3 linked regions of the Spartinivicinus poritis genome follow. The protein of the gene in region 1 binds, or shares a complex with, the protein of each later gene. Links are inferred from orthologs where the notes say so. Each region holds a gene or a part of one and is shown in the gene's direction. Other genes may lie near its edges. The genes, in order: rne, pnp and eno.

The links.
Region 2: the proteins of rne (region 1) and pnp are in contact, whole or in part, in a cryo-EM structure (PDB 9QH0), measured with the Escherichia coli proteins. The link is inferred for Spartinivicinus poritis from one-to-one orthologs.
Region 3: the proteins of rne (region 1) and eno are in contact, whole or in part, in a solved structure (PDB 2FYM), measured with the Escherichia coli proteins. The link is inferred for Spartinivicinus poritis from one-to-one orthologs.

Annotation. Positions count from the first base shown.
Region 1 is NZ_JAPMOU010000012.1:106,320-114,111, reverse strand. What follows is about bases 2,716-6,046. They hold rne (ribonuclease E), read left to right. Parts: upstream 2,716-3,101; coding sequence 3,102-5,846; downstream 5,847-6,046. Other genes in these bases: murB (UDP-N-acetylmuramate dehydrogenase), read right to left, coding at 5,952-6,046. Outside these bases: signal peptide peptidase SppA, read right to left, coding at 1-764; ORQ98_RS11615 (HAD-IA family hydrolase), read right to left, coding at 787-1,485; 23S rRNA pseudouridine(955/2504/2580) synthase RluC, read right to left, coding at 1,508-2,449; more of murB, read right to left, coding at 6,047-6,962; ORQ98_RS11595 (low molecular weight protein-tyrosine-phosphatase), read right to left, coding at 6,962-7,438; kdsB (3-deoxy-manno-octulosonate cytidylyltransferase), read right to left, coding at 7,431-7,792. UniProt on the Escherichia coli protein: Endoribonuclease that plays a central role in RNA processing and decay. Required for the maturation of 5S and 16S rRNAs and the majority of tRNAs. Also involved in the degradation of most mRNAs.
Region 2 is NZ_JAPMOU010000018.1:75,932-81,113, reverse strand. Bases 1,399-4,287 are described here. They hold pnp (polyribonucleotide nucleotidyltransferase), read left to right. Parts: upstream 1,399-1,743; coding sequence 1,744-3,831; downstream 3,832-4,287. Other genes in these bases: ORQ98_RS14875 (PAAR domain-containing protein), read left to right, coding at 4,102-4,287; rpsO (30S ribosomal protein S15), read left to right, coding at 1,399-1,449. In the rest of the region: 30S ribosome-binding factor RbfA, read left to right, coding at 1-90; tRNA pseudouridine(55) synthase TruB, read left to right, coding at 94-1,035; more of rpsO, read left to right, coding at 1,183-1,398; more of ORQ98_RS14875, read left to right, coding at 4,288-4,419; ORQ98_RS14870 (SapC family protein), read left to right, coding at 4,653-5,182. UniProt on the Escherichia coli protein: Involved in mRNA degradation. Catalyzes the phosphorolysis of single-stranded polyribonucleotides processively in the 3'- to 5'-direction. Also involved, along with RNase II, in tRNA processing.
Region 3 is NZ_JAPMOU010000001.1:36,853-44,181, reverse strand. What follows is about bases 1-2,945. They hold eno (phosphopyruvate hydratase), read left to right. Parts: upstream 1-800; coding sequence 801-2,090; downstream 2,091-2,945. Other genes in these bases: ispD (2-C-methyl-D-erythritol 4-phosphate cytidylyltransferase), read left to right, coding at 2,551-2,945; ftsB (cell division protein FtsB), read left to right, coding at 2,257-2,526; kdsA (3-deoxy-8-phosphooctulonate synthase), read left to right, coding at 1-768. Also shown: more of ispD, read left to right, coding at 2,946-3,261; ispF (2-C-methyl-D-erythritol 2,4-cyclodiphosphate synthase), read left to right, coding at 3,317-3,793; tRNA pseudouridine(13) synthase TruD, read left to right, coding at 3,790-4,812; 5'/3'-nucleotidase SurE, read left to right, coding at 4,833-5,582; ORQ98_RS00200 (protein-L-isoaspartate(D-aspartate) O-methyltransferase), read left to right, coding at 5,579-6,241; ORQ98_RS00195 (polyprenyl-phosphate transporter), read left to right, coding at 6,454-7,329. UniProt on the Escherichia coli protein: Catalyzes the reversible conversion of 2-phosphoglycerate (2-PG) into phosphoenolpyruvate (PEP). It is essential for the degradation of carbohydrates via glycolysis.

The DNA of each region.
Region 1 (7,792 bases):
AAGCCACTGAATAGCTTCGGATCCTCTTTAAGGCGCTCACCTCGCCCTTTTTTCACACTATCAATAAACTGCTGGTGAGTAGTATTAAGCACATCCTGCCAAAACTCCGTCTCATCGTCTTTAGGCGGTAGGAATGGATCAAGAAAGCCTTTATGCTGGCCTGCAGTATAAACACGACGGGTAACACCTACCTTATCAATAGCTTCAACAAAACCAAAGCCAGAAGCCACTACCCCAATCGAGCCAACCAAACTGGCTTTATCAGCATAGATTTCATCTGCTGCAGAAGCGATATAATAAGCACCTGACGCTCCTAGATCAGCAATAACTGCATACACTTTCTTTTCAGGATGCAATTCACGTAGCCGCTTAATCTCATCATAGACATAGCCAGACTGTACTGGGCTACCACCTGGGCTGTTAATACGCAGCACAATCGCTTTAGTGCCTTTATCTTCAAACGCAGCACGTAGCCCAGTCACTATATTGTCTGCACTGGCCTGCTCATCAGCTGCAATCACACCATTCACATTGATAACTGCCGTATATTCACTTCCCTTTGCTGCCTTACTGATATTCATATTGGCAGCCATGGCAATGACATAAACTAGAAATAAAAATAAATAAAAGAAAGTCAGCAGCTTAAAGAAAATCCCCCAACGTCGTGAGCGACGCTGCTCAACTAGGATTCCACCCACCAGATTTTCAATTAATAACCACTGCCGATCTTTTTCTGGTGGTATATTAAGGTTCTCTCCACTCATTCCAAACAAAGCTCCAATATGACTACTTAATGTCCACCAGCCAGTTTACCAGCTCTTGAAATTGATCAACACACTTTATTGGTGAATGATCCAATAAACGCTGTTTAGCGTGAACTCCATAGGTAACGGCTACTCGATCAATATTGATTGCAGCTGCCATCGCCACATCATATTCTGAGTCACCTACCATCAATACCTGATCTGCTGCTAGCTGAGTTTCATCTAGAATTTCTCTTAGCATGAGTGGATCCGGTTTAGAGCGGGTTTCATCTGCACAACGAGTCACTTCAAACAAGTCATGCCACTCTCGCTGGCTCAGCATTCGATTCAAGCCGCGACGACTTTTTCCCGTAGCAACCGCTAACCGATAGCCAGCTTGCTTCAACACTGTCAATCCTTGCTCAACACCAGAGTACAGCGGAGCTGGCTTAGCCTCCCCCATTAAATAGGACTCTCGATATTGATTTCGAAATTGCTCATGGCTATTAATATGCTCTGGATACAACTTCATAGTGGCTTCAGGCATACCAAGCCCAATCACATCTTCGTAAGCCTCTTCAGCTAATACAGGCAGTTGACTTGCTTCCGCCGCCGCCCTCAAACTATGAACAATACGACTGATTGAATTAACCAGCGTACCATCCCAGTCAAATACAATTAATGAATAGTGCTTAGCTTTTGCTCTGGCAGGTAAATCACCTTGGCACAACGATATATCCATTAAGGCTCCTAACAAATTGCAGCTATTTTGACTTCAGTTGCGTAAGCGGTTGCAAAATTGACTCAGGCAACGGTGCTTCAATATAAAATGGCGTGCCATCAGGTAAGTCGAAAGATAATTGAGCTGCATGCAGGCACAATCGGTTGAAGCCTACTGCTTTTAGTTGGCGGTTCATAGCGAAATCACCATATTTCTCGTCGCCCACAATCGGGTGACCCGCGTACTGTGTATGCACTCTAATTTGATGAGTGCGCCCTGTAATAGGCTTTGCTTGAACCAAGGTTACCTCAGAGTAATATTGCAATACTGCAAACTCTGTTAAAGCCTGCTTACCCTGTGGATCGACCTTTACTACTCGCTCTCCAGCTCTTGGCTCATTTTTCCTTAAAGGTGCTGCTATCTGCTGACGACGCTTTGGCCAGCGACCTAATACAACTGTGTGATAAATCTTATCAATATTACCCAGACGAATAATCTCATGAAGATAACGCAACATACTACGCCGTTTAGCAACCAGCAAGCAGCCAGAAGTATCTCGATCTAACCGGTGTACTAGCTCTAGTCCCTTACAATCAGGACGTAGCATTCTTAGCCCTTCAATAACACCATAGCTAATGCCACTGCCTCCATGAACAGCGAGCCCTGATGGCTTATTCAGCACCAAAAACTGGTTATCCTCATATAAAATCGACTGCTCTAACTCTTTTAACACCTTTTGATGAGGCTGTACTACAGGTGCAGCTTGGCTAACACGAATGGGTGGAACTCGTACTATATCGCCTGCCAACACACGATACTCAGGTTTGACTCGCGCTTTATTTACCCGCACTTCCCCTTTACGAATAATGCGGTAAATTTTGCTCTTAGGAACACCTTTTAGGCGAGTCGTTAACCAGTTATCCAGTCTCTGGCCTGCTTGTTCAGCATCAATAGTTAAATATTGGACGGTTTGATTAAGGTTCACGTACAACTCTTGGAGGGCTAACCAATAATAAGAGCGCTAGTTTAGCATTTTTTGTATTAATTGAAGCACTTATAAATTACTGATATATTTGGCCCCTGCTATAATTAGGTCACTGGTTAAGCGTTATGGCAATCACTCAAGATTTAAGACCATAGTAACCAGTTGCAGACGTCAATTGCATTTAGCTTATTTTTAGAGTGCAACTGGCTAAAAGCATAAATAAGTAATTGAAATTATTAAGATTAGGGCATACACACCACGTAATTTCACTTTATTAGAGGTGTGTATAATAAATATGCTACTAATCAATAGAAGCACCATATCAGATTCTGTGTAAGTGTGGAGATAAATTGTCGTTAGCATGCAGAGAGAACGACCAGCAACCTTAACAACCTATGTTGCCAAACTTGCAAAAACTCCGCACAGGTGATTAAGCCCGACATGAAAGGGTCGCTTGGTAAAAGCAGCAAAGCCAGGTCGTTACAACGTTTAATACAGTGATTACTCGTAACCCTGAAGCTAACCTGACAACCAATCATAGAAGGAAGAGTGACAAGCAGCGGTAATAGCGCCTACACAACAAAATGATAGGTGGTGCCTGATCTATTGAGTTAGTCAGCATTCAATTAATAAACAGGTACTACAAAACTCTATGAAGAGAATGTTAATCAACGCAACTCAGCAGGAAGAGCTTAGAGTTGCCCTTGTTGATGGTCAGCGGTTATATGATTTAGATATTGAGTCTGGTTCAAGAGAACAAAAAAAAGCCAATATATACAAAGGAAAAATAACCCGTATCGAGCCCAGCCTGGAAGCAGCGTTTGTTGATTTTGGCGCTGAACGCCATGGTTTCCTCCCTCTCAAAGAAATTGCCAGAGAGTACTTTGTTAACTCACCTCAAGGTCCTGGCCGCCTCAACATCAAAGATGTTGTTTCTGAAGGTCAGGAGATCATTATTCAAGTTGATAAAGAAGAGCGCGGTAACAAAGGTGCAGCGTTAACTACCTTAGTCAGCCTGGCAGGTCGTTACTTGGTACTTATGCCAAATAACCCACGTGCTGGTGGCATTTCAAGGCGGATTGAAGGCGAAGAACGCGCTGAACTAAGAGAAGCCAAAAGCAAGCTAGAAATTCCACCAGAAATGGGGGTTATCATTAGAACTGCTGGCTTAGGCCGTACTCATGAAGAACTACAGTGGGATCTGAATTACCTACTGAGAATCTGGCAATCAATCAAAGAGGCGTCAGCTCAACAACCCGCTCCCTTTTTAGTCTTCCAGGAAAGCAATGTTATCATTCGTGCTATCCGCGACTATCTGCGCCAGGATATTGGTGAAGTATTGATTGATGATGATGCCGTTCATCAAGAAGCACTCAAGTTTGTGCAGCAGGTGATCCCTCAGTATCAAAATCGAATCAAACCCTATAATGACAGCACTCCTCTATTTAATCGCTTTCAAATTGAAAGCCAGATTGAAACTGCCTTCCAGCGGGAAGTGAAGCTACCTTCAGGCGGTTCGATTGTAATAGATCCAACTGAAGCATTAGTATCTATTGATATTAACTCTGCTCGGGCAACTCGTGGTGGTGATATTGAAGAAACAGCATTACAAACCAACCTTGAAGCCGCAGAGGAAATTGCTCGCCAGCTAAGACTAAGAGATATCGGCGGCCTGGTGGTGATTGACTTTATCGATATGGGCCCTATCCGTAATCAGCGGGAAGTAGAAAACCGTATGCGGGAACTTTTACAAGTGGATCGTGCACGGGTACAAATCAGTCGAATTTCTCGCTTTGGTTTAATGGAAATGTCCCGCCAGCGACTAAGACCCTCCTTAGGAGAAACCAGCGGGGTTGTCTGCCCACGCTGTAACGGTCAGGGATCTATCCGTGATGTTGGCTCACTGTCATTATCAATCCTGCGCGTGGTTGAAGAAGAGGCGCAAAAAGAACGCACCTCCGAAATCCGCACTCAGGTACCTATCACTATTGCCGCTTTCTTACTGAATGAGAAGCGCTCATTAATTACTGATATTGAGCAGCGCTATGGAATTCGTGTGGTTGTGATTCCTAATCCAAACTTAGACACACCTCACTTTGAAGTGCAGCGCCTCAGAGAGGATCATTTACAAACTCAAACAACTGAAAGCAGCTACGAGATTGTCAGCGATCTAGAGCCAGTAGATGTTGAGCTTTCAACTGTTCGCAACACACCTAAGCCAGAAGCAGCAGTTAAAAACATTGAGCCAACTGAGCCTGCGCCAGTACCCGCTAAGCCAAGTTTATTTAAGTCTATTGTCAGCTCTTTATCTGGCATTTTTAGCCCAGAAGAAACTAAAGTAGCCCCTCCACCAGAGGCTAAGGAGCAGCGCAGCTACAGCCAATCGCGGCCACAGCAGCAGCGTCAACAGCAAAAGCCTCGTTCCGAGCGCTCTAGTGAACGCCCAGCAGGTCGTCGAAGCCGCTCTGACTATGAGAATAAGCCTAGCCGAGGCCGTGACTACGACAACAAACCTAGCCGAGAAAGTAACCAAGAACTCACTGAAGAGACAGGTTACAAAAAAGAGCGCCCCTCTCGTCGCTCAAACCCTCGCTATGAAGACAAGGCGCAGCCAACCACCAACAAAGGCCGCCAGGAAAATGCTGCGGCACAAACACAGGCTGTTGAAAGTGACACACCAAAGCGTCGCCCTAGAAACGGCTCACCCAACAAGCGTCGTAGCAATCGCCCTTCACAGCGAGGACGTGAGTACAATGACAACTCACAGGTAACTGAGACAACCTCTGAAGCTCAGCCCACACAAACTCCAGCTGAGGCACAACAGCCCACTGCACCCAAAGTAGTTGAGACTGAAGCTCACAGTCCTACACCTACTGAGTCACAACAACCTGCTGTTACAGAAAAACAGTCGTTACCAGCTACTGAAGCTAGCTCCGAGCAAAAAGCTAACGCTGAACCACAAAAGCAACCAGAGCCAACTGATGTAAAAGAAGAAAAGCCACAGCCAGCGACTGTTGCTGAGCCAACAGAGCAGCCTAGTGAAAGCCAGTCTGCCGAAGCAGCAAACACTCCCCAAAGACGCCGGAGACGTCGAGCGTTAAATGATCCAAGAGAAGCACGTCGTCAGCAGGCAAAGCAAACGACTGGCAAGAAGCAGCCTGAGCCATCTACTCAAGAGTCTGTCGCTGTTACTTTTAAACCAGAAGCAACTGGAGAAGAAGTAAAGCCCACTAAAGCAGAGCCAGAAGCCCAGGTTAACTTTACAACATCTTTGGTCACTGAGATCAAAGCACCCAGTGAAGCTGAAGCAAAGCCTGCCAAGACTGAAACTGCCGCTGACAAAAGTAAAGGACAAGATACTCAGCAGTCTACTGTCAACTCAGAGGAAGCAAGCTGATTCTATTTGACTAAACCTTCAAGCTAAAACCAAATCAGGAGGGCGTGCCCTCCTGATTTGGTTTTTTAATTGGAAAAGCTACTAAAGGAGCTGCCTAACGCTAACTCAGTACACTCTTGGCTCTACCTCCAACTCAACTCCAAATTGTTCACTTACTTTTTCAACAATCTGACTGGCAAGCGCCATCACTTCATTGCCTGTAGCCGCTCCCTTATTAACAATCACTAGCGCCTGCTTATCGTGCACTCCCACATCACCTCGATACTGGCCTTTGAAATTACACTGTTCAATCAACCAGCCAGCTGCCAGTTTTACCTGGTCATTAGCTGCTGGATAGTGGGGCACTTCTGGGTAAGACTGAAGAATTGCCTGAAGTTGTGTTTGGGAGATAACTGGGTTTTTAAAAAAACTGCCTGCGTTACCCAGTACTAAAGGATCTGGTAGTTTGCTAGCACGAACATGGCACACAGTATCACTGACTAGCTCGGGTGTTACTGGTTTATCAGCGAGTAGCTGACTCAATGGATGATAATGCAGTTTTGGCTGAAACTCAGTATTTAGCCTAAAAGCAACCTTAGCAATAATCCAGGGAGAATCTGGCTGCTTAAAAATACTCTCTCGATAGCCAAATTGACACTCATCAACAGAAAACTGCTTAACTTCTTCTGTTTCCCGGTTAAATGCCCAGAGGCATTCCATCACTTCTTTTAACTCAACTCCATAAGCCCCAATATTTTGAATAGGAGCCGCCCCTACTGTGCCAGGAATCAATGAAAGGTTTTCCAGGCCTGATAATCCTTGCTGAAGCGTCCAACACACAAACTGATGCCAGTTTTCACCAGCACCCGCTTCTACAATCACTTGACCATTTTGTTGAACTCCAACCTGTTTGCCCAGTATGGCTATTTTGACGATCAGCCCATCAAAGTGTTGAGTAAACACCACATTACTACCCCCTCCTAAAGGAAGCAGCATTAATTGGTTGGATTTCGCATATCGAACCGCTTTGGTCAGCTCACTGAGCGAACGTACTTCAACCCAGTACTCTGTCGTGGCAGGACATCCCAGCGTATGATGAGACTGCAGAGCGACCTGGCGCTTTACTGATAAAGACATTACAACTGATGTTCCTGCTTAATTTGCTGCAACAACCCTTGTGCAGCCATTTCCACTAAATCCAGCACCTGGGCAAAGCCATTTGCTCCACCATAGTAAGGGTCTGGTACTTCCATTTCGCTCTGTTGCTGAGCAAAGCTCATAAATAGCTTTAGTTTATTATGGTGATTAACTGGGGCCAGCTGTTTTAAAGCGGATAAATTACTTTTATCCATAGCCAGAATGTAATCATACGCCTCAAGATCATCAAGAGTGACTTGCTGTGCCCGGATCCAGCTAAGGTCATAGCCTCGCAGCTTAGCAGCCTGCTGAGACCGGCCATCAGGTGGCTCACCAATATGATAAGCTGAGGTACCTGATGAGGCGACTTGAATTCGGTCAGCCAACCCACCATCTACAACCATCTGCTGAAATATGCCATGAGCTGTCGGTGATCGACAGATATTGCCTAGGCATACAAACATCACACTAATCATTATTTGAATTTCCCTCTTCTACCAGCTGCCGCACCTTAGCTAGATCCTGTTCCGTATCAACACCAATAGGTGGCACCTCAACTGCCTGTGCCACAGCTATTTTGACGCCCTGCCATAGAGCCCGCAGCTGCTCCAAACACTCCAGTTGCTCAGTTGGCGCCACAGGCCAGTTAACATAACGATGTAACAGCCCCACCCGATAACCATAAATACCAATATGCCGATAAAAAGGGCCTGAGGGTAACTGGTTAGGTGGCTTTGCTAAATTGAATTGCTCCCGGCTCCAAGGCATTGGCGCACGACTAAAGTAACTGGCTTCCCCTCGGGCATTTAATACCACTTTCACAACATTCG
Region 2 (5,182 bases), on another replicon or contig:
AGTTTAATAGATAAAGCGATGGCTGCTGATAGCCAGCATCACTCAGCTGAACCTAGTCAGCAAGATGATACCAATCAAGAAGCGGAGTAAGTAGTGGGGCGTCGTCGTCAACGGGGCAGGCCTATTAGTGGGATTATTCTAGTTGATAAACCTCAGGGCTTGACCTCCAATCAAGTATTACAGCAAGTGAAGCGTTTATTTGGTGCTGCTAAAGCAGGCCATACAGGTAGTTTAGATCCACTAGCAACAGGGGTACTACCGATTTGTTTGGGTGAAGCCACTAAATATTCGCAGTATTTATTAGATGCTGATAAGGGCTATCGAACCACTGCTACCCTGGGTGCAAAAACCACAACAGGTGATGCAGAAGGTGAAATAATTGAAGAAAAACCAGTAGCTCACATTACTGAAGCAGATATTGACAAGGTGCTGCCTCAGTTTATGGGAGAAATCCAGCAAGTGCCTTCAATGTATTCTGCCATCAAAGTTGATGGACAGCCTCTCTACAAGCTGGCACGTCAAGGGGTCGAAATAGAGCGTAAAGCGCGTACTGTCCGTATTTATTCACTGAAAAAATTACAATACCAGGCTTCTGAGTTAAAACTGGAAGTACTTTGCAGTAAGGGCACCTATATTCGCTCTTTGGTTGAAGATATTGGTGAGCAGCTAGGGTGTGGTGGCTATGTTAGTGAGCTACGCCGCTTTAGTGCTGGGCCTTATGATGAGGAGCAGCTGTATACATTTGAGCAGCTACAACAGGTGCGTGATGACGGTGGTCATCAGGCTTTAGATGAGCTCTTGTTACCCGTTGATACAGCTGTGATGCATTGGCCTGAAATACTCCTTACAGAAACAACAGGCTTTTATGTGCAACAGGGTCAGCCAGTAACAGTGTCTAAGGCTCCGACTAGCGGGTGGGTTCGACTTTATTTAGGTGAGCAGCGGCAGTTTATTGGAATTGGTGAAATTGATGATGAAGGCCGAGTGGCACCTAGGCGGCTGATTAAAACAAAAGTTGAAAACACTGCTGGATAAGAATTGATTCTTTGTTAGAATACGCTCGCCTGGTGTCCACGGTTGCCAGGTAAGCATGTAAGCGGCTGTAAATATGCATGGCTGCTTTTGTAAACGGATGCAACTCAAGCATCAATAAATTGACTACTGCATATTGAGGAAATTGCAATGTTGTCTGCTGAGAAAAAAGCGCAAGTTATTCAAGATTATCAAGTTAAAGAAGGTGATACTGGTTCACCAGAAGTGCAAGTTGCTTTGCTGACTGCAAACATCGAAGGTTTGCAATCTCACTTTCAAACTCACATTCATGATCACCACTCTCGTCGTGGTCTGATTCGTATGGTTAACCAACGTCGTAAGTTACTTGATTACTTAAAAAGAAAAGACGTTGAACGCTACCGTACGTTGATTAAGCGCTTAGGTCTACGCCGGTAATTCAGGCGTAGGTAAAGCTATGCGCCAATCGGCTGCCTATAAAATGAGGCTTAGTCGGTACTATACACCGCTAAAACATTGCTGTTTTAGCGGTGTTTTCGTTTTTAAAAAATAGATTTATCTGACATACCTAAAATCGCCGACGTTGGCTATAACCTCTGCATCCCCGCCAGCATGATTGAGCACCATTACAGAAAGGTCTAGCCAAATGGTATAGACAGAGCTAATAACAACTATTATTAAGAATTTTTAGTATTAGTAAGAATTTTTAGATATTTATAGAAGGATAATCCTGTGAATCCAATAAAGAAAATATTTCAATTTGGTGATCAAACCGTCACCATGGAAACTGGCCGAGTAGCAAGGCAGGCTAGTGGGGCAGTCATGGTCACTATTGGTGAGTTAGCTGTACTTACTACTGTAGTCGCTGCAAAAACAGCAAATGAAGGTCAAGATTTTTTCCCACTGTCTGTTCACTATCAAGAAAAAATGTATGCTGCTGGTAGAATTCCTGGTGGCTTTCATAAGCGTGAAGGACGGCCAAGCGAAAAAGAAACCTTAACGTCTCGCCTAATTGACCGCCCCATTCGCCCGTTATTTCCAAAAGGTTTTATGAATGAAGTACAAGTGATTTGTACTGTCGTCTCTACCGATAAAAAACAAGATCCTGATATTGCCGCAATGATTGGTACTTCTGCTGCGCTAGCACTATCTGGTGTCCCATTCAGTGGCCCTATTGGTGCTGCTCGGGTAGGTTTTCTTGAAGAGCGTGGTTATATTTTAAACCCGAGTTATAAAGATCTTGAGCAATCTGAGCTAGACATGGTGGTTGCGGGTACTTCAGAAGCCGTATTGATGGTTGAGTCTGAAGCGCAAGAGCTAACTGAAGATGAAATGCTTGGAGCTGTACTCTATGCTCACCAAGAATACCAGACTGTTATTCAAGCCATTAAAGAGTTTGCTGAGGAAGCACAGGTAACACCATGGGAGTGGCAACCTGCTGAAGAAAATACTTCTTTAATTGAAGCAGTAAAAGCTGACTTTGGGCAGATGATAATAGACGCTTATAAAGTCACTGAAAAAATGCAGCGCTATGATCGTTTGTCAGGCTTGCGTGATCAAGCAGTAGAAAAATATGTTAATGATGAAGCGGGTGTAACTGCAAACAATGTTGTTGCTGCATTTGGTTCGTTAGAGAAAAAACTGGTCAGACAAAATGTTGTTAATGGCTTACCAAGAATTGATGGTCGTGATACTAAAACAGTACGCCCATTGAATGTTGAAGTAGGTGTATTGCCAAAAACTCATGGTTCTGCCTTATTTACTCGTGGTGAAACCCAAGCGTTGGTGGTAACAACGCTTGGTACGACTAGAGATGCGCAAATTATCGATTTTCTTGAAGGTGAGAGAAAAGATAACTTCTTATTGCACTATAATTTCCCACCTTATTCTGTAGGTGAGTGTGGTCGAATGGGTGGTACTGGGCGTCGTGAAATTGGTCATGGTCGTTTAGCGCGCCGTGGTGTTCAAGCAATGCTTCCAAAAGGTGATGAATTCCCTTATACCGTTCGTGTTGTATCTGAGATTACTGAGTCAAATGGCTCAAGCTCAATGGCTTCTGTGTGCGGTGCCAGCCTGGCATTAATGGATGCAGGTGTACCATTAAAAGCGCCAGTTGCAGGTATTGCAATGGGGTTGGTTAAAGAAGACGACAAGTTTGCAGTATTAACGGATATTCTTGGTGATGAAGATCATCTAGGTGATATGGACTTTAAAGTAGCTGGTACTTCTGAAGGGGTTACTGCGCTGCAAATGGATATTAAAATCCAAGGTATTACTGAAGAAATTATGGAAGTGGCTCTAGAGCAAGCAAGAGATGCTCGCTTACATATTCTTGAAGAAATGAATAAAGTCATCAGCAAGGGTCGAACTGAGTTATCAGAGCATGCACCAACCATGCTAACAATGAAAATTGATTCAGATAAAATCCGTGATGTTATTGGTAAGGGCGGTGCGACTATTCGTTCAATTTGTGAAGACACAGGTGCTTCAGTAGATATCGATGATAGCGGTGAAATAAAAATATTTGCTGAGAATAAAGACGCTGCGAAAAGAGCTGAAGACCGAGTGTTGGAAATTACCTCTGAAGCTGAAATAGGTCAGATTTATCAAGGAAAGGTGACTCGTGTAGTCGACTTTGGCGCATTTGTTAGCGTGTTACCAGGTAAAGAAGGCTTGGTGCATATCTCTCAAATTTCTAACCAGCGCGTAGAGAAAGTGAGTGATTACTTAAAAGAAGGCCAGGAAGTCAATGTTAAAGTAATGGATATTGATAATCGTGGTCGGATTAAGCTCACCATGAAAAATCTCGAAACAGCTTAAGTGAGGGGTCGCAAGACCCTTTTGCTTTTTTAGATTTATACTGAACATGTATTAAGCTAGCCACTCAATTATTTCTGCCTGCTTCCCCTTCAGCGTCGCCTTTACTAATTCAAATGACTACTTTAATGTTCTACATAAGTAGTATAAAAAGGTGTAGTCATTACTGGTAATATTCCTATATCAGCAATAAATTCTTCATTGAATCAATATAATCAGTGAATAAGTTGATATCAGTGTTTTTTGTAGTAGAAAAAGTCTGGGAGTTCGATTATGCCGGCAGCAACACGGCTTGGTGATATTTGTACAGGACATGGCTGCTTTCCGCCTCGCCCTTCTATCACTGGTAGTGCCAATGTTTTAATTAATGGCCGGCCAGCAATAAAAGCAGGTGATATGTATATGCCCCATGGCTGTCCTAATTGTCCTCCTCATCCTGGCTCTTTGGCTGCAGGCTCATCCTCTGTCACTATTAATGGCTCTGCTGCTGGTCGGTGGGGGATAGTATTAGCTGTGGAGGCTCTGTTGCGATGGGAAGTAGTGACGTTTTTATTGGTGGTTAACTTAATACTACTTGTAATTAGTGCTTAACAATAAAAATGAGTGCTAAATAGTCATTTTCCTGATCATGCAGAACTTATCTTTGAATTACTAACTAGTAGCCTTTTTATTACCTTCATTAAGTGGGAGTTTTTGGGAGTGGCAATCGATTAGGATTAAGCCGTCTTGATGGTCTAACCTTTGGAAAGATAGGATACACTACTAGTGATTTATTGGTTAGCGACGTATATGCGTTTACCACAAGTAAGCAAAGAAGACAGAGGATGAATCAGAAAAAGTATGCGTTTTATCAACACATAGTACCGCTGCGAGCTGTTGATCATCATCAGCTTGAGCTGGTTGAAAATAATCAATATGGTTTTGCAAAATCAGTTAATGCAGTCTATCTCGCAGATATTGAGTTTAATCAAGCTTGCAAGTTTTACCCGATAGTATTTGTTCAGCATGAAGATCAGATTCAACCCAGCGCTCTACTAGGCTTAGAGCATCAGGTTAACTTATTTGTTAATGACAAAGGCATCTGGACAGTTAAATATATTCCTGCCTATATCCGACGGTATCCGTTTATTTTGGCAGATGTACCAGAGAATAATAATGAGCTGGTCGTATGTATTGATGATGCTGCGCCTATGTTAACCACAGCTGGTGACACGAAAGGAAAAGGGTTATTTACTGAGCAAGGTGATAGTAGTGAGTACCTGCAAAGTAAAGTTGATTTTTTAAAACACTTTCAACAAGCCAGTGGTTCAACACAAGCTTTTTGTCAGAAATTGAAGACTTTAGATTTATTTGA
Region 3 (7,329 bases), on another replicon or contig:
GTGCTGGAGTCTCGTGACCTAGCGATGACAGTTGCCGAACATTTTGTCAAAGTAACAGAAAAACTAGGCATTCCCTATGTCTTTAAAGGCTCATTTGATAAAGCGAATCGTTCCTCTATGCACTCCTATCGGGGGCCAGGTTTAGAGGATGGGCTTAAAATATTACAAGAAGTAAAAGATACCTTTAAGGTGCCTGTTATTACTGATGTCCATGAGTCATATCAAGCTGCACCTACAGCAGAAGTAGCAGATGTTATTCAATTACCGGCTTTCTTATCTAGGCAAACTGACTTAGTGGTTGCTATGGCGAAAACTGATGTTGTTATAAATATCAAAAAAGCTCAGTTTTTAGCGCCTCATGAAATGAAACATATTCTCACCAAGTGTGAAGAGGCAGGTAATGACCAGCTGATGCTTTGTGAGCGTGGCACCATGTTTGGCTATAACAACCTGGTGGTAGATACTCTAGGATTTGGCTTGATGAAAGCGATGAACTACCCCGTTATTTTTGATGTGACTCATGCATTACAACGGCCCGGTGGCCGATCTGATTCGGCGGATGGGCGTCGCAGTCAGGTGAATGAGCTGGCTAAAGCAGGGATGGCAACAGGGTTGGCAGGATTATTTTTAGAAACCCATCCAGATCCCAATCAGGCAAAATGTGATGGGCCTTGTGCACTAAAACTTGATAAATTACAGCCTTTCTTAGAACAACAAAAAGCACTTGATGAGCTGGTAAAAAGCTTTCCTGAAATTGACACTGAATAATTTGCTTAGAAAAGTTTTGGAGTTAACTCACAATGATTGAAATTGTTGATATTAAAGCCCGTGAAGTGTTGGACTCAAGGGGAAATCCGACAGTTGAAGCTGATGTTATTGTAGCAGGTGGTTTTATTGGTTCAGCTTGTGCTCCCTCAGGTGCATCGACAGGTTCTAGAGAAGCATTGGAGCTACGTGATGGTGATAAAAATCGTTATTTAGGCAAAGGCGTTTTAAAAGCAGTTGCTGCAGTAAATGAGCAAATTAAATCTGCGTTAGTAGGAATGGATGTTACTGATCAGCGGGCATTAGACAATAAAATGCTGGCGCTGGATGGTACTGAAAATAAAGCCAAACTAGGTGCCAATGCAATTTTGGCAGTTTCTTTAGCGGCAGCTAAAGCGGCAGCGGCAGCAAAACAAGTACCTTTGTATCAGCATATTGCAGAAATAAATGGTACTGCTGGTCAGTACAGTATGCCTGTTCCCATGATGAATATTCTCAATGGTGGTGAACATGCAGATAATAATGTCGATATCCAGGAATTTATGGTACAACCAGTTAGTGCGCCGTCATTTCGTGAAGCATTACGGGTTGGAGCTGAAATTTTCCATGCCTTAAAATCAGTATTAAAAACAAAAGGCTTAAATACAGCAGTTGGTGATGAAGGTGGTTTTGCACCTAACCTGCCGTCTAATGAGGCAGCGCTTGAAGTGATTGCTGAAGCGGTTGAGAAAGCCGGTTATAAATTAGGTGAAGACGTTACTTTAGCACTGGACTGTGCTTCTTCAGAGTTTTATAGCGATAGCCAGTATCAGCTATCGGGTGAAGGAAAAACATTTACTAGCGAAGGTTTTGCAGATTATCTGGCAGAGCTTACTGAAAAATACCCCATTATCTCCATTGAAGATGGCATGGATGAAAGCGACTGGGATGGCTGGGCTGTGTTAACCAAGAAAATTGGTAGCAAAACCCAGCTGGTTGGTGATGATTTATTTGTGACTAATACTAAAATTCTCAAGCGCGGTATCGATGAAAAAGTAGCAAATTCAATTTTGATTAAATTCAATCAAATTGGTTCTTTGTCAGAGACTTTAGATGCCATTAATATGGCTAAGCAGGCAGGGTATACTGCAGTTATTTCCCATCGTAGTGGTGAAACTGAAGATGCTACTATTGCTGATTTAGCAGTCGCTACAGCAGCAGGGCAAATTAAAACAGGTTCATTATGTCGTTCTGATCGTGTTGCTAAATATAATCAGTTATTACGTATTGAAGAGCAGTTGGGTGATCAGGCGCCTTATAAAGGTAGAGCTGAATTTAAAGCCTAGTTTACCATTTGCGAATGACTATAAAACAAATTAGGGGGCATTGCCCCCTAATTTGTTTTAGGGCTAGTAGTATATGTAAAGCGCTTACCGTATTTTGCGTATGCACCACTAGGCGCTGATGAGTTAAAATGAAAATATAATCAGCAAATTTTGGGCTTAACACCTTATGAAATGGCTAACTGGATTATTAATTTTGTTATTGACTCTGCTGCAGTATCGATTGTGGTTTAGTGATACAGGTGTTGTACGACTATGGCAAACGCAACAGCAAATTACCTCGCAACAGCGTGAAAATCAGGGCCTTTATCAGCGTAACCGGGTCTTAGAAGCAGAGGTTGTAGAGTTGCAAAACGGTTTAGATACCATTGAAGAGTTAGCGCGAAGTCAGCTAGGCATGATTAAACAAGGTGAACAATTTTTTTTACTTGCGGATTAGAGAGAGCCAGAAAACAGTAGTTTTATGACAGCCAATCAAAACCCTTGCTGGGCCATTGTTCCTGCCGCTGGTATTGGCAGCAGGATGCAACAGAAAAAACCAAAACAATACCTTGATTTGAATGGGCGACCTATACTGAGCCATACCTTAACTCAATTGCTGCAATTTCCTTTTCAGAAAATTATCGTGGCGGTCGCCACTGATGATCCATGGTTTGATCAGTTACCCATTACTCAGGACTCTCGAGTTATAAAAGTAGAGGGGGGGGCAGAGCGTTATCAATCCGTCGCAAATGGCCTGAGCTGGTTAGCTGGCTTTGCAGCGGAGAGTGACTGGGTGATGGTTCATGATGCCGCGAGGCCCTGCATTCGATTAGCAGAAATTAACAAGCTCTATCAGCAGTTGGCTGAACATCCTGTCGGTGGTTTGCTGGGGGTGCCTGTTAAAGATACTTTAAAAGCTGTTGGTGATCAGGGGGAAGTGGAGCAAACGGTTCCGCGAGAAAACCTCTGGCAAGCACAAACGCCGCAAATGTTTCGGTTTGGATTATTGAGACAAGCATTAGCAGAGGCACTGATGAAAAACAGTGTGGTAACTGATGAGGCTTCTGCTATCGAGCAGCTGGGCTATTCACCATTAATGGTAGAGGGGCGTGATGATAATTTAAAAGTGACGCGACCTGTAGACTTACCATTAGCCGCTTTTTGTCTAGAGAATCAGACAGGCGATGGGTAAAAGTTCAAGGCAATTTTGAGTAGGTTAATTTAGAGCAGTCAATAGAGAGAGCAGCATGAGAATTGGTCATGGCTTTGATGTACATAAATTTGGTCCCGGTGATGCTATTACCATTGGAGGAGTAAAAATTCCTTATAGCCAGGGGCTGGTGGCACATTCGGATGGTGATGTATTAATTCATGCGCTGTGTGATGCTTTATTAGGTGCAGTTGCTTTAGGGGATATCGGGCAGCACTTTCCTGATACCGACCCACAATTTGAAAATGCTGATAGCCGACAGTTGCTAAGCCATGTTTATCAGCTAGTGAGCCAGCAAGGTTGGCAACTCGTGAATGCTGATATGACAATTATTGCTCAGGCACCCAAAATGTCACCTTTTATTTCTCAAATGAAAGGCTGCTTACAGCAGTTGTTGTCTGTTAGTGACACTCAGCTCAATATTAAGGCAACTACTACTGAAAAATTAGGCTATACCGGTCGTAAAGAAGGAATTGCTGCCCATGCAGTGGTGTTACTGGAGGCAAGCCAGTGAGTTGGTTAGATTTTACTGAATTAGCAAAAGCCCATGGCGATGCCCTAACTAAAGCCGTTTTTAAAGCTTATTGTGAAGACTTTGTGGTTGAAGAAGTGTTAGGCATTACCCCAACGGAAGAAGGGGAGCATGAGCTGCTTTGGGTGGAAAAAACTGGGCAAAATACGGCTTGGGTAGCCAAACAGCTGGCAGCTTATGCGGGGATATCTCAGCGACAAGTGAGTTATTGTGGCCTTAAAGATCGTCAAGCAGTGACCCGCCAATGGTATAGCTTGCATTTACCTGGTAAGCAAGGACCAGACTGGCAACAGTTGAATCTTGATGGGATTAATATAAAGCAAGTTGTTCGTCATCAACGAAAGCTAGCCAGGGGCTGTCATGCTGGTAACCGCTTTGTGATTCGTTTAAGAGAATGTCAGGTTGATGAAAATCAACTGGTTGAACGGATGAGCCGTATTCAAACACAAGGGGTACCTAATTACTTTGGTACTCAGCGGTTTGGTCATGACAATAATAATTTAACCAGAGCTAATCAATGGTTTGCTGGCGAATGGCGACCGAAAAGAAATCAACAAGATATTTATTGGTCTGCAGCCAGGGCTTATGTTTTTAATAAGGTATTGAACTTTCGTGTCGAAAATAATTTATGGGCTGAATTAATAGCCGGTGATGTGCTGCAGTTTAACGATAGTAATACGCTTATTTTGCCAGATAAAATTGATGACGCTGCAAAGAAAAAATGGCAGCAAGCTGAACTCATTACCACTGGCCCTTTGTGGGGAAAAGGCCGCTTGTTAAGCGAGATGCAAACGGCAGAAATTGAAACAAAGCTGGCTGCGGAAGAACAACTGTTAACTGAAGGAATAGTATCTGGAGGTGTAGCCATGGCCAGACGGTCATTGGTGGTTTATCCTCAACAGCTTGCTTGGCAGCAAGAACAAGATAGTATTGAAGTTTCGTTTTATTTACCGAAAGGGGCTTATGCTACAGCTGTCGTTCGTGAGCTGGTTGACTGGTAAACAGGTAATATTGGTAAAAAATGAAATTATTACTTTCAAATGATGATGGCGTGTTTGCTCCAGGGCTGGCTGCATCCTATGATGCTCTCAGTAGTCACTTTGACTGCCAGGTTGTAGCACCTGATCGGGATCGTAGCGGTGCCAGTAGCTCTTTGACGTTAGACCAGTTATTACGTCCAGAAACACACGCTAATGGTTTTATTAGTATTAATGGTACTCCTACCGACTGTGTCCACTTGGCAGTGAATGGAATGCTTGACCCTGTGCCAGAAATGGTCATTTCTGGCATCAATTTAGGAGCCAACTTAGGCGATGATGTGCTTTATTCAGGTACGGTGGCAGCTGCTTTTGAAGGGCGGTTTCTGAGTCATCCGGCACTTGCTGTTTCCCTTTGTTCTCGCTCCTCAGCTCACTTGCTGACAGCTGCTCATGTTATTCGGCAGCTGGTAGAAGGCATAGGCGAATTACAATTACCTAAACGCAGTGTTCTTAATGTCAATATTCCTGACTTACCATTGGCTAGCCTTAAAGGTGCTCTATTAACTCGATTGGGGCATCGAACCAGACCTGCTAAACCTGCAAAGCTAACTGACCCAAGAGGTAAAGAAGGCTATTTTATTGCGACTGTTGGTGCGGGGGAAGATGCTGGAGAGGGGACTGACTTTTTTGCCATTGAGCAAGGTTATGTATCTATTACACCGCTACAAGTCGATAAAACCCATTATCAGGCATTTGCCCATGTTGAACCCTGGTTGGAGGCTCTGTTATGAATGAGTTGATGCTTAATGGAATAGGCATGACCTCAAAGCGGACCCGTGAACGCTTGGTTAGCCGCTTACAAAAAGAGGGAATAACCTCTAGCAAGGTGTTGGATACTATTCAGCAAACCCCCCGCCATATTTTTGTAGATGAGGCCCTTTCCCATCGAGCCTATGAGGATACCGCCCTTCCGATTGGTTTTAGTCAAACTTTATCGCAGCCTTATATTGTGGCGCGGATGACCGAGCTATTGATTGCTGGTGGACCGTTGCAGCGAGTGTTAGAGGTGGGTACAGGTTCAGGCTATCAAACTGCCGTGCTAGCTCAACTGGCTGATGAGGTTTTTAGTGTTGAGCGGATTAGAGCATTGCAAAAAAAAGCGGCTAAACGACTGAATTTATTAGGGCTTCACAATATTTGCTTAAAAGTGGCTGATGGTCATATGGGATGGGAGCAACAAGCACCATTTGATGGCATTATGGTGACTGCTGCGCCAGCTCAATTACCCCAATTATTGATTGATCAGTTAGCTGTGGGGGGGCGAATGATTGTTCCAGTCGGTAATGATGAGGAACAAATATTGTATCTCGTTACCAAAACAGCAGCTGGTGAACAAATACGAGAAATTGAAAAGGTGCGTTTTGTGCCTTTATTAGCGGGCTTGGACTAGCTGAGTTGTTGGGTTGGTTAGAGTGAACGGTAAACTGAATTAACACTACAGATTGGGTCTATGTGACAACCAGCTAAATTGAAAGATTGAGATGAGCTGCCTTAATAGAGTTAAGCTAACAAAGCAGCTCCAGTAGAAATATTTATTCAAATTGAAGAGATAACAGATAGGTGGTCTTTCCACTTTGAATTTGTCAAAACAAGGTTTATTGCATGAATCAAAAACTGGAGTTTGCTGCGCTATTTGCTAAAGGGGCTGCGATGGGAGCAGCTGATGTGGTGCCTGGTGTTTCGGGCGGAACCATTGCATTTATTGTAGGTATTTATGACCGTTTACTTCAGTCTGTTAGCCACATTAATTATCGTGCCATTCGCTTCTTGTTTACCAAGGGCTTTAAGGCTGCTTGGGAATATATAGACGGCAACTTTCTCTTTACTCTGCTATTCGGTATTGTCTTCAGCATCTTAACCTTAGCTAGAGTTATTAGTTATTTATTAGCAACCTACCCTATTTTGTTATGGTCATTTTTCTTTGGTTTGATCGTTATTTCCTCCTTTTATGTTGGCAAGGAAGTTAGTCGTTGGGGAATCGGTTGCATTATTAGTGGTGTAGTAGGTGGAGTTTTAGCGATTGCTGTCTCGACGGCTACACCTGCGGAAATTACTGCCAGTTATCCCATGTTTTTTTTGGGAGGCATGGTTGCTATATGTGCCATGATATTACCGGGTATTTCGGGTAGTTTTATTTTATTGTTATTTGGTTTATATGGTCATGTGATGCTAGCCATTAAAGACTTTGATCTTGTGGTGTTAGCTGTTTTGGCAGCAGGCTGCTTGGCAGGCTTAATGCTTTTTTCAAATCTTTTGCATTGGTTATTAAAGCATAAAAGAGAAATAACGCTGGCTTTTTTAACGGGTTTAATGGTGGGTTCTCTCAGTAAAGTGTGGCCGTGGAAGCAAACGATTTCATTTCGATTGAATAGTCATGGAGAACAAGTACCACTTATTCAGCATAATGTTCTTCCCTGGCAATTTCAGGCATCGACTGGCCAATCAGATCAGTTATTAGTGGCAATTACTATAATGCTG